DNA from 2 places in the Halomonas sp. TH-94 genome. Region 1 is predicted to be linked to the other one. Evidence: predicted binding sites of a transcription regulator. Region 1 holds the regulator's gene; the other holds the start of a gene.
The links. Region 1 encodes sigma-54, which starts transcription at its own class of promoters, with help from an activator protein. Its sites were predicted from a motif close to TGGCACNNNNNTTGCTNT; they were not measured.
Positions count from the first base shown of each region.

Region 2: AC2VNO_RS18860 (ANTAR domain-containing response regulator) is a predicted target of sigma-54. The motif match lies at 1,653-1,670, and genes of this name have one in related genera.

Region 1 is NZ_JBYCKL010000034.1:31,210-35,930, reverse strand. It holds gene ptsN (PTS IIA-like nitrogen regulatory protein PtsN) at 20-490, opposite strand; gene hpf (ribosome hibernation-promoting factor, HPF/YfiA family) at 497-805, opposite strand; gene AC2VNO_RS05895 (RNA polymerase factor sigma-54) at 915-2,336, opposite strand; gene lptB (LPS export ABC transporter ATP-binding protein) at 2,494-3,219, opposite strand; gene lptA (lipopolysaccharide transport periplasmic protein LptA) at 3,227-3,754, opposite strand; gene lptC (LPS export ABC transporter periplasmic protein LptC) at 3,751-4,371, opposite strand; gene AC2VNO_RS05875 (KdsC family phosphatase) at 4,383-4,721, opposite strand, start outside.
Region 2 is NZ_JBYCKL010000110.1:47,507-52,227, reverse strand. It holds gene AC2VNO_RS18865 (nitrate reductase) at 1-1,280, opposite strand, end outside; gene AC2VNO_RS18860 (ANTAR domain-containing response regulator) at 1,736-2,368, shown strand; gene AC2VNO_RS18855 (CmpA/NrtA family ABC transporter substrate-binding protein) at 2,365-3,405, shown strand; gene AC2VNO_RS18850 (NAD(P)/FAD-dependent oxidoreductase) at 3,657-4,721, shown strand, end outside.

The DNA.
Region 1 (4,721 bases):
GAACGGCAACGCGGGCGGGTCAGGCCGAAGACTGTCGTCGAATGGCGTTTATGAGGCGCTCGTGGAGTTCGCGCTGGCTCTCGCACCGCCGCAACAGCGTGCGGGTTTCGGTGTCGTTCATCACGCTGGCCACCTGGCTCAGCAATGAGAGGTGAGTGTCGTCGGCTTCCTCGGGGACCAGCAGGACGAAGACGAGATCGACCGGTTCTCCGTCAATGGCATCGAAGTCGATGGGCTCGGCCAGCTTGAGGAAGGCGGCAACCGGACTGTGGCAATGGGGGCTTCGGGCATGCGGTATGGCCACGCCGTTGCCGATCCCGGTGCTGCCCAGCCGCTCACGGCCGATCAGTCTGCCGAAAACCTCCTGGCTATCGAGGCTCGGGGTGTTTTGCGCAATGAAGGTGCTGAAGAACTCCAGCACCCTCTTCTTGCTGCCCCCTGGAACGTCGAACAGCGCACGCTCCGGAGGCAGTATGTTTTCAAGTGTCATGACGACTCAGCGAATGCCGGCGCCTTGGGCGCGGGCCTGGGCCTTTTCCTTGTGCTTGACCAGCTGGCGGTCGAGCTTGTCGGTCAGGGCATCAATGGCGGCGTACATGTCGGTATCGGAGGCTTCGGCATGCAGATCGGCGCCGGCGGCGTGCAGCGTACAGGCGGCCTGCTGACGCTCTTTCTCGATCGAGAGAGTAACTTGTACGTTGGTGATATTGTCGTAGTGCCGTTGGACGCGGCTCAGCTTCTCGCTCACGTAGTCACGCAGTGCATCGGTCAGTTCAACATGATGGCCGGTAATGTTGACTTGCATGACAAGCTCCTTCGTCCTTCGAATGGTGATTTGATTGTAACCCTTTTTGGCACCGTGCAAACCCCCTCCGATCAATGCTCTTGTCCGGCGTCAACGCGCCACGTCGTCATCAGCGAAAACGCTTGCGCTCACTTGAAGAGGGGATCCCCAAGGCTTCACGATACTTGGCCACGGTACGGCGTGCCACCTGAATACCGTCTTCGGCCAACAGATCTACCAGTCGACTGTCGGATAGCGGTTTTCGTGGTGTCTCGTCGGCGATCAATTTTCGAATGCGGGCCCGGATGGCGGTACTGGAATGGGCGTCGCCCTCACCATTGCCGCCGACGTGGCTGGAGAAGAAGAACTTCAGTTCGAACACGCCGCGCGGGGTGTGGATGAACTTCTGGGTGGTCACCCGCGATATGGTCGATTCATGCATCTCCACGGTCTGGGCGATATCCGCCAGGACCAGCGGTTTCATGGCTTCTTCGCCCTGTTCGAGAAAATCGATCTGGCGTGCCATTATCTCGCGCCCGACGCGCAGCAGGGTGTCGTTGCGACTGGCCAGGCTCTTCATCAGCCAGCGGGCTTCCTGCAGGTGATCCTTGAGAAACTGGTTGTCCTGACTCTTGTCGGCCCGGCGTACCAGCGCGGCGTAGTCGGGCTGTATGCGGAGCCGCGGCAGGGCTTCGGCATTGAGTTCCACCCGCCAGCCGGATTCGTCATGGTAGGCGACCAGGTCCGGAGTGATGTAGTTGCTGCCGACTTCGGCGAAGGCACTGCCCGGGCGAGGGTCGAGCGAGCGCACCAGGGCGATGGCCTCGTCGAGAGCGTCGTCATCCAGGCCCAGGCGCCGCTTCAGCAGGCGCCGGTCATCGGCGGCAAGCGCTTCGAGGAACTGGCGCACCAGGCGCCGAGCCTGGGGCAGCAGGGGGGTGTGGTCGGGCAGGGTGGCGAGTTGCAGCATCAGGCACTCGCGCAGATCACGGGCGAAAATGCCGGTGGGTTCGAATTGCTGCAGACGTAGCAGCACCTGCTCGACTTCGCGAGTGGGCAGCCCCTCAAGACCCTGGCGGCGCAAGCCATCACGGATTTCCTCCAGCGGCTGTGCCAGATAGCCCGTGCCGTCCACGGCATCGATCAGGCTCTCGGCGATCTGGCGCTGGCGCTCGCTCAGGTCGATCATGGCCAGCTGCCAGATCAGATGCCCGGCCAGTGTCTGCCCGGAGGCCTGGCGCTCGAAATCGGGCCCTTCGCCGGTACCGCTGCCGGAGCTCGCACCGTGGTCAGGGTAGGTATCCTCCCAATCGCTGTCGGTGGACAGCTCACTGGGGATTTCATCGGCCCAGTCGTCGCTCTGGGGTTCGCTGACGGCTTGCTCGCCGAAGCCCTCGTCGAGCTCCAGCATGGGGTTGGATTCAAGTGCTTGCTGGATCTCCTGACGCAGGTCCAGCGTAGAGAGCTGCAGCAGCGCAATGGCCTGCTGCAGTTGGGGTGTCATGGTCAGCTGAGTGCCGACGCGGAGTTGCAATGATGCTTTCATGGCCATGAGGATAAGGGCTCATTTGCCGGAAAGACTCTACCCTAGACTGGCGTGCGGCGAGTTGCAATAGCGATGATTGCAATAAGCATGCCATTTATTGCAATCATGTCTGACGAGAATGTGTTAATAGTGCTTTCATGCTTGCATGTAACAGAGAGTTGCGTTATAGGCGGAAATCTTCACCGAGGTAGACTTCGCGCACGCGACGGTTGGCCAGAATGGCTTCGGCGTTACCTTCGGCGATGATCTGGCCATCTCCCACGATGTAGGCGGAGTCGCAGATATCCAGCGTTTCGCGCACGTTGTGATCGGTGATCAGGACGCCGATGTCGCGTGCCTTGAGCTGGCGAATGATGCCCTTGATCTCGCCGACCGAAATGGGGTCGACGCCGGCGAAGGGTTCATCGAGCAGGATGAAGGCCGGCTCGGTCGCCAGGGCTCGGGCTATCTCCACGCGCCTTCTCTCACCGCCGGACAGGCTCATCCCGAGGTTGTCGCGAATATGGGTGACGTGAAAGTCTTCGAGCAGCTGTTCTAGGCGCTGCTGACGGCCCCGGCGATCCAGATCCTTGCGGGTTTCGAGGATGGCCATGATGTTGTCGGCCACCGACAGCTTGCGAAAGATCGAGGCCTCCTGGGGGAGGTAGCCGATCCCGGCCCGAGCGCGTTCGTGCATGGCGCTGCGCGACAGGTCGAGCTTGTCGATACAGACATTACCCGCATCCGCTCTCACCAGCCCCACGATCATGTAGAACGAGGTGGTCTTGCCGGCGCCGTTGGGGCCGAGCAGCCCCACGATGGAGCCCTGCTCGATGGAGAGGCTGATGTCATGTACCACGCGGCGACGCTTGTAGCTCTTGGCCAGGTGCCGAGCATGCAGAGTCTTCATCGCCATCTCAGCGCTCCGGCTGCAGGGTCATGCGGATACGCTGGCGTCCCTCGACACCTTCGCTCTCGGCGCGGGCCTGGACCACGCGACGGTCGAGGAAGTACTCCAGATAGCCACCGTCGAAGGTATCGCCAGCCTGGTGCAGTTCGGCGCGGTCGATCAGTTCGACGCGTCGCTCGGCCACGTGATAGATGATCGTGCGCCCCCAGCCGCGTACCACTGGCTGCTCCGGGTCCGGCTGCTGTTCGATATAGGCACGTTCGCCGTGAGCCGTGGCACGGGAAAGCTCGCCGGCCGCATTGCGCCGGAGCTCGACGCGGTCGCCGGTAAGACGCATGGTGCCCTGGCGGATGTCGACCTCGCCGGTATAGATCGCCGTGCCGGCGATATCGTCGAGATCGAGCCGATCGGCTTCTATCTGGATAGGCTGATCGGCGTCGCGCTGTTGGGCCATGCTCGCGGCAGGGCTCAATGCCAGGCCGATCAATGCCAGGCTGAGCAGCATGCGGGGCGTCGGAAGCTTGCATCGCTTCATGGCGTGAGTTCCTCCAGGGTGACGGGGTCGGCCTGTCCCGGCTGAGCGCCTTCCGGGGGGTGGTAGCCGCGCACATTGTCTGTCAATCGCGCCCGGTTGTCATGGATCCAGGCGTCGAAACGTTCGCCGCGCATATGCTGTGGCGGCTGCTGCAGCAGGGCGGGTGTGTCGCTCCAGGCATGACCGACATTGGCGTCGAAATGCAGCACCTCGGTGTCGAGCTGCCAGCGCTCCTCCGGAGCGAACAGGCGGGCGTCGCCGGTCAGCGTAAGGGGGTTGCCGCCCGGGCCGAGTCGGCCTTCCCGGCCGCTGGCGACCCAGAGACGGCCTTCTCGATCGATCAGATGAGCCACCGGCGTCACGGCGCGGGTCACGTCGTCGTGCGGCGTATGCACCAGCCTGGGACTCTCCAGGCGCTGATGGGCCTGGCCATCGATATCGAAGCGAGTCAGCCGGGCCTGTTCCAGGAAATAGTCAGGTTCTCCGGCGTCGTCGGTGGGTACCGGGCCGGGCGTAGGCACCTGCCATGGGTCAAGCCAGGCGATCAGGCTGCCCAGCGCCAACAGCAACAGCAGCAGCCAGAGGCGAAACGAGGGGCGCGGCAGGCGACGTAGCATCGACGCCGGTCTCAACGCTTGCCGTGGAGGTAGGTGTCGATCAGGGCGTCGCGATGCCCTTGCGCTTCCAGCAGCAGGTCGCAAATCTCGCGTACCGCGCCATGGCCGCCGCTGCGCTCGGTGACGTGGTCGGCGAGGGCGCGGATGTAGGACGGTGCGCCGGGTACGGTAATGCCGATGCCGGCACGCTGAATGGGCGCCAGATCGGGAAGATCGTCGCCACAATAGGCGACCTGTTCGAGTTCGATTCCCTTGCGAGCGCAGAGCTCGCGCAGCACGACGAGCTTGTCCTCACAGCCCTGGAAGACATGGTCGATGCCCAGAGCGGCTGCGCGATGACTGACCATGGG
Region 2 (4,721 bases), on a different contig from region 1:
TCGGAGACGATCACCAGCGGGCACTTGGCCAGCGCCGCACGCACCCGGTCCGAGCGCGGCAGGCTGACCGCCGGATTGGTGGCCATGATCCACAGCGCCTGCACCTCGCCGCGCTCGATCGCCTCGAACAGCTCGACTGCCTTGTAGCCGGGCGCTTCGGGCAGACACGGCACCAGCCGCTCGGTAGCCCAGAAGCGGGTGACCCGGTCGCGGGCGCCCGGGGTGTCGTAGTCCATGTGGGCGGCCAGCTGATTGGCCAGCCCCCCTACCTCGCGCCCACCCATGGCGTTGGGCTGGCCGGTGATCGAGAAGGGCCCGGCGCCGGGCAGGCCGATCTTGCCCCCCGCCAGGTGGCAGTTGATGATGGCGTTGCCCTTGTCGGTGCCGCTGCTCGACTGGTTCACCCCTTGGGAAAACAGCGTGACCACGTGCAGGTGGCTGGCGAACCAGTAGAAGAAGGTTTCCAGGCGTTCGGGGTCGACGTCGCAGTCGGCGGCAATCGCCTCCACGCCGGCATCCTGCTCCCGCGCCGCGGCAAGGGCCTCCTCGAATCCCTGGGTGTGCTTCTCCAGATAGACCCGGTCGAGCTTGTTGCGCTCGGCCATCCACGCCAGCAGCCCGGTGAACAGCCGGGCGTCGCTACCCGGCTTGAGCCCCAGATAGAGATCGGCAAGCTCGCAGGTATCGGTCACCCTTGGGTCGATCACCACCACCCGCAGCAGCGGGTTGCGCTGCTTGGCCACTTTCAGGCGCTGGTAGAGCACCGGGTGGTTCCAGGCCAGGTTGGAGCCTACCAGTACCACCAGTTCGGCTTCTTCGAGGTCCTCGTAGCAGCACGGCACCGCGTCGGCGCCGAAGGCGCGCTTGTGGGCCGCCACCGCCGAAGCCATGCACAGGCGCGAATTGGTATCCAGGTGCGGCGTGCCGAGAAAGCCCTTGAACAGCTTGTTGGCGACGTAATAGTCCTCGGTCAGGAGCTGCCCCGACAGGTAGGCGGCCAGGGCCTCGGGGCCCCGCGCCGCGCGGACTTCCCTCAGGCGCCCTACCAGCGTATCCAGTGCCGTGTCCCAGTCGGTTTCGACACCGTCGACGATGGGCTGGGTCAGACGCCCGTGGCTGCCCAGGGTCTCGTGCAGCGCCGAGCCTTTCACGCACAGGCGGCCGAAGTTGGCAGGATGCTCCGGATCGCCCTGCACGTCGACGATCTCGCCGTTCTCGACGCTGGTCACCACGCCACAGCCAACGCCGCAGTAGGGGCAAGTGGTACGTGCCTCGTGCATGTCGATCTCCTCTGAAACGCTCTCGAAACGACAACGCCCGCCAACGCGTCCCCGGGGTCGTGATGACAGGGTCGTGTTGGCGGGCGTCGTTGCCGCTCGGGCGCTAAACGGTGCGCCCTATCGAAATTCACCTGATCTGGATCAAGCAGAAAGCGTGCCACAGAGGGAATAATCCTAACCCCTCAGTCAGATGCCTAACCTTTCACTGACGGGCATTGCCGTTGCCCCATGCTGCTACGCACCATGACCCGGCGCCAGTCGCCTGCCATGCACCAGGCTAGTGCCGGGAAGCCGACGAACGGGCCTTCAGTACCACCCATCGCTCACCTCCCCCTGCCGCCAGGCACCGTCCTGCGTGCGATCGAGCACAACTGGAATACTTATTGCTTAAGATTGCATACATAGCTTGGCCGACCATCCAAAACCGGCCACGACAGCCAGACGAGCGACGCCCTATGCCCTCACCCTTGAATATATTGCTGGTCGACGACGAGGTAGTACGCGCCGCCATGGTCGAAGAGGCCCTGATGGCCGAAGGGCATCAGGTCATCTGTCGGCTGACAAGCCCTGCCAGCCTCAACGAAATGGTAGAGCGCCACCAGCCCGACGTGGTGATCATCGACATGGAGAGCCCCGACCGCGACACGCTGGAGAGCATGGCCCTGCTGAATCGCGAGAACCCGCGGCCGGTGGTGTTCTTCGCCGACCAGCACGACTCCGACACGCTGCAGGCCGCGCTCAAGGCCGGGGTCAGCGCTTATGTTGTCGACGGCCTGGTACCCGAGCGGGTCGAGGCCATCGTCGAAGTGGCCATCGCCCGCTTCGATGCCTTTCACAGCATGCGCCAGGAGCTGGACAAGGCGCGCAACCAACTGGCCGAGCGCAAGCGTATCGACCGCGCCAAGGGTCTGCTGATGAAGCATCAGGACTGCGATGAGGAGCAGGCCTACCGCATGCTGCGCAAACTGGCCATGGACCGCGGCCAGCGTATCGCCGAGGTCGCCGACAGCGTCATCGACATACTCGACCGCCTGAACCCGACATCGCCCCAGGGGCGAGCCGCCGACAAACGGGGTCCCCGCTCATGAGTCACCCGCACCATCACGCCACCCCACCGGAACGGGAACGCCTCACTCTCGGCTTCGTTCCACTGCTAGATGCCACACTGTTGATCGTCGCCCGTGAACGCGGCTGCTTCGCCGCAGAAGGGCTCGACGTGAACCTCTCCCGGGAGAACGCCTGGGCCACCCTGCGCGACAAGGTAGCCGCCGGCCTGCTCGACGGCGCCCAGATGCTCGCGCCCATGCCCCTGGCCATGAGCCTGGGGCTGGGACGCGCGCCCTGCGACACTTTGGCCCCGCTGCTGCTCAGCCGCAACGGCAATACCGTGACCCTCTCCACCACGCTGAGCGAGGCCTGCGGCGCCGAACTCACCGACGCCCCGGCCCGAAGCGCTCTGGCCTTGGGCGAGTGGCTGCGCGGCCCGGGCAGAGGCAAGCGCCCACGCCTGGCCATGGTCTACCCCTATTCGTGCCAGCACTACCAGCTGCGCGAATGGCTCACTCTGGGTGACATCGCCCCGGAGCGCGACGTGGAGCTGGTGGCCCTGCCGCCGCCGCGCATGGTGGAAGCGCTGCGCGATGGGCAGATCGACGGCTTCTGCGCCGGCGAGCCCTGGGGCACTCTCGCCCGGCACTGCGGTAGCGGGAAGCTGGTGGCCACCAGTGCGCAGCTGTGGCCCGACCACCCGGAAAAGGTGCTCGGCGTGACCCGCTCCTGGGCCGAGCACTGCCCCGCTACCCTCGCAGCCATGATGCGTGCCCTGGTCGCCGCCAGCGAATGGCTTTCCGCCTCGCCGGATAACCGGCGCCAGGCATTGGAGTGGCTTGCCCTGCCCCCCTACCTCGACCGCTCGGTGCGCCACTTGCCGACGCTCGAGTTCGATGCCGAACCGATCCGTCAGCGTATCTACGGCTCCGGCATGCTGCGGCCCACTCCGCAGGACGCGCTGCATTTCGCCGAGCCCATCGCCCGCCAGCTGGAAGCCCAGGGCGGCCGCTTCGAACCCGGCCAGCTTGCCGCGTGCTACAGCCCTGTGCATTTCGATGCCGCAACGCACCATTGATGTGCACGGCCGGCGGTCGCTCACCCACCAGCCGGCCACTCGTCCCGCACTCAGGCCCATGAAATAGCAGCATAAATTCAGTGCCGAGCGGCCCCTGGCCGGGTTCTTGAAACGTACAGCCTAAACAGCGGCCAACGGCGGTCGCTCGACACGAATACGACAACGGCGTCTCTGCACCCTCCCCATCACGGGGAAACGGTGCCGAGGCGCCTTTTTGCGTTTGTCTTGATGGAAACAGGAGGTGGCTCGTCATGGGACATCGACACACCGACACCGCCCAACCGCGACAGGAGCACCTGGTCATCGTCGGCAACGGCATGGCCGGCCATCGCCTGGTCGAAGCGCTGCTCGCCCGCCCCGGTCGGCCCGCACGCATCACCGTGATCGGCGCTGAAACGGCACCGGCCTACAACCGAATCCTGCTCTCACCCCTGCTGGCCGGCGAGATGGAGCGCGACGCACTTACCCTGCGCGATGCTGCCTGGTACGCCGAGCACGACATCGACCTGGTGCTGGGGGAACGCGTGGAAACGATCGAGCGCAGCGCACGGCGCCTGACCACCGATGCCGGCCGCGAACTCGATTACGACCGCCTGGTACTGGCCACCGGCTCGAACCCGGCCCGGCCGCCGGTGCCTGGGCTCGAATTGCCCGGGGTGCACCTGTTCCGCGATCTCAACGACGCCGACGCCCTGGCACGCGCCGCCGAGCATGGCAGCCACGCCGTGGTGATCGGGGGCGGCCTGCTCGGCCTGGAAGCCGCCGAAGGGCTGCGTAAGCGCGGCATGCAGGTGAGCCTGCTGCAGCGCGACGACCGCCTGATGAATAGGCAGCTCGACCTCACCGCCGCCCGGCTGCTCGAAAAAGAGCTGCGCGAACGTGGGCTCGACATTCACACCGATGCCCAGCTCGAACGCCTGGAAGCCGGCCCCGACGGCCACGTCTGCGCCGCTTGGCTGGCCGACGGTACGCGGCTTGCCGCCGACTGCGTGGTAGCGGCCATCGGTATCGTGCCTAACGCCGAACTGGGTCGTGCGGCCGAGCTCAACGTCAACCGCGGCATCGTCGTCGACGAATGGCTCACCACCAGCGAGCCGACCATTCACGCCCTGGGCGAGTGCTGCGAGTTCCAAGGCCAGACCTTCGGCCTGGTGGAACCCATTTGGCGTCAGGTCGAAGTGCTCGCCGACAGGCTCTGCCCCGGCAGCGCCGAGCGCAGCGAAGGCTATGTCGACAACCCCTGCGCCACCAAGCTCAAGGTCAGCGGCGTTTCGCTCTACGCCTTCGGCCCCACCGATCCCGAACCCGGCGGCCAT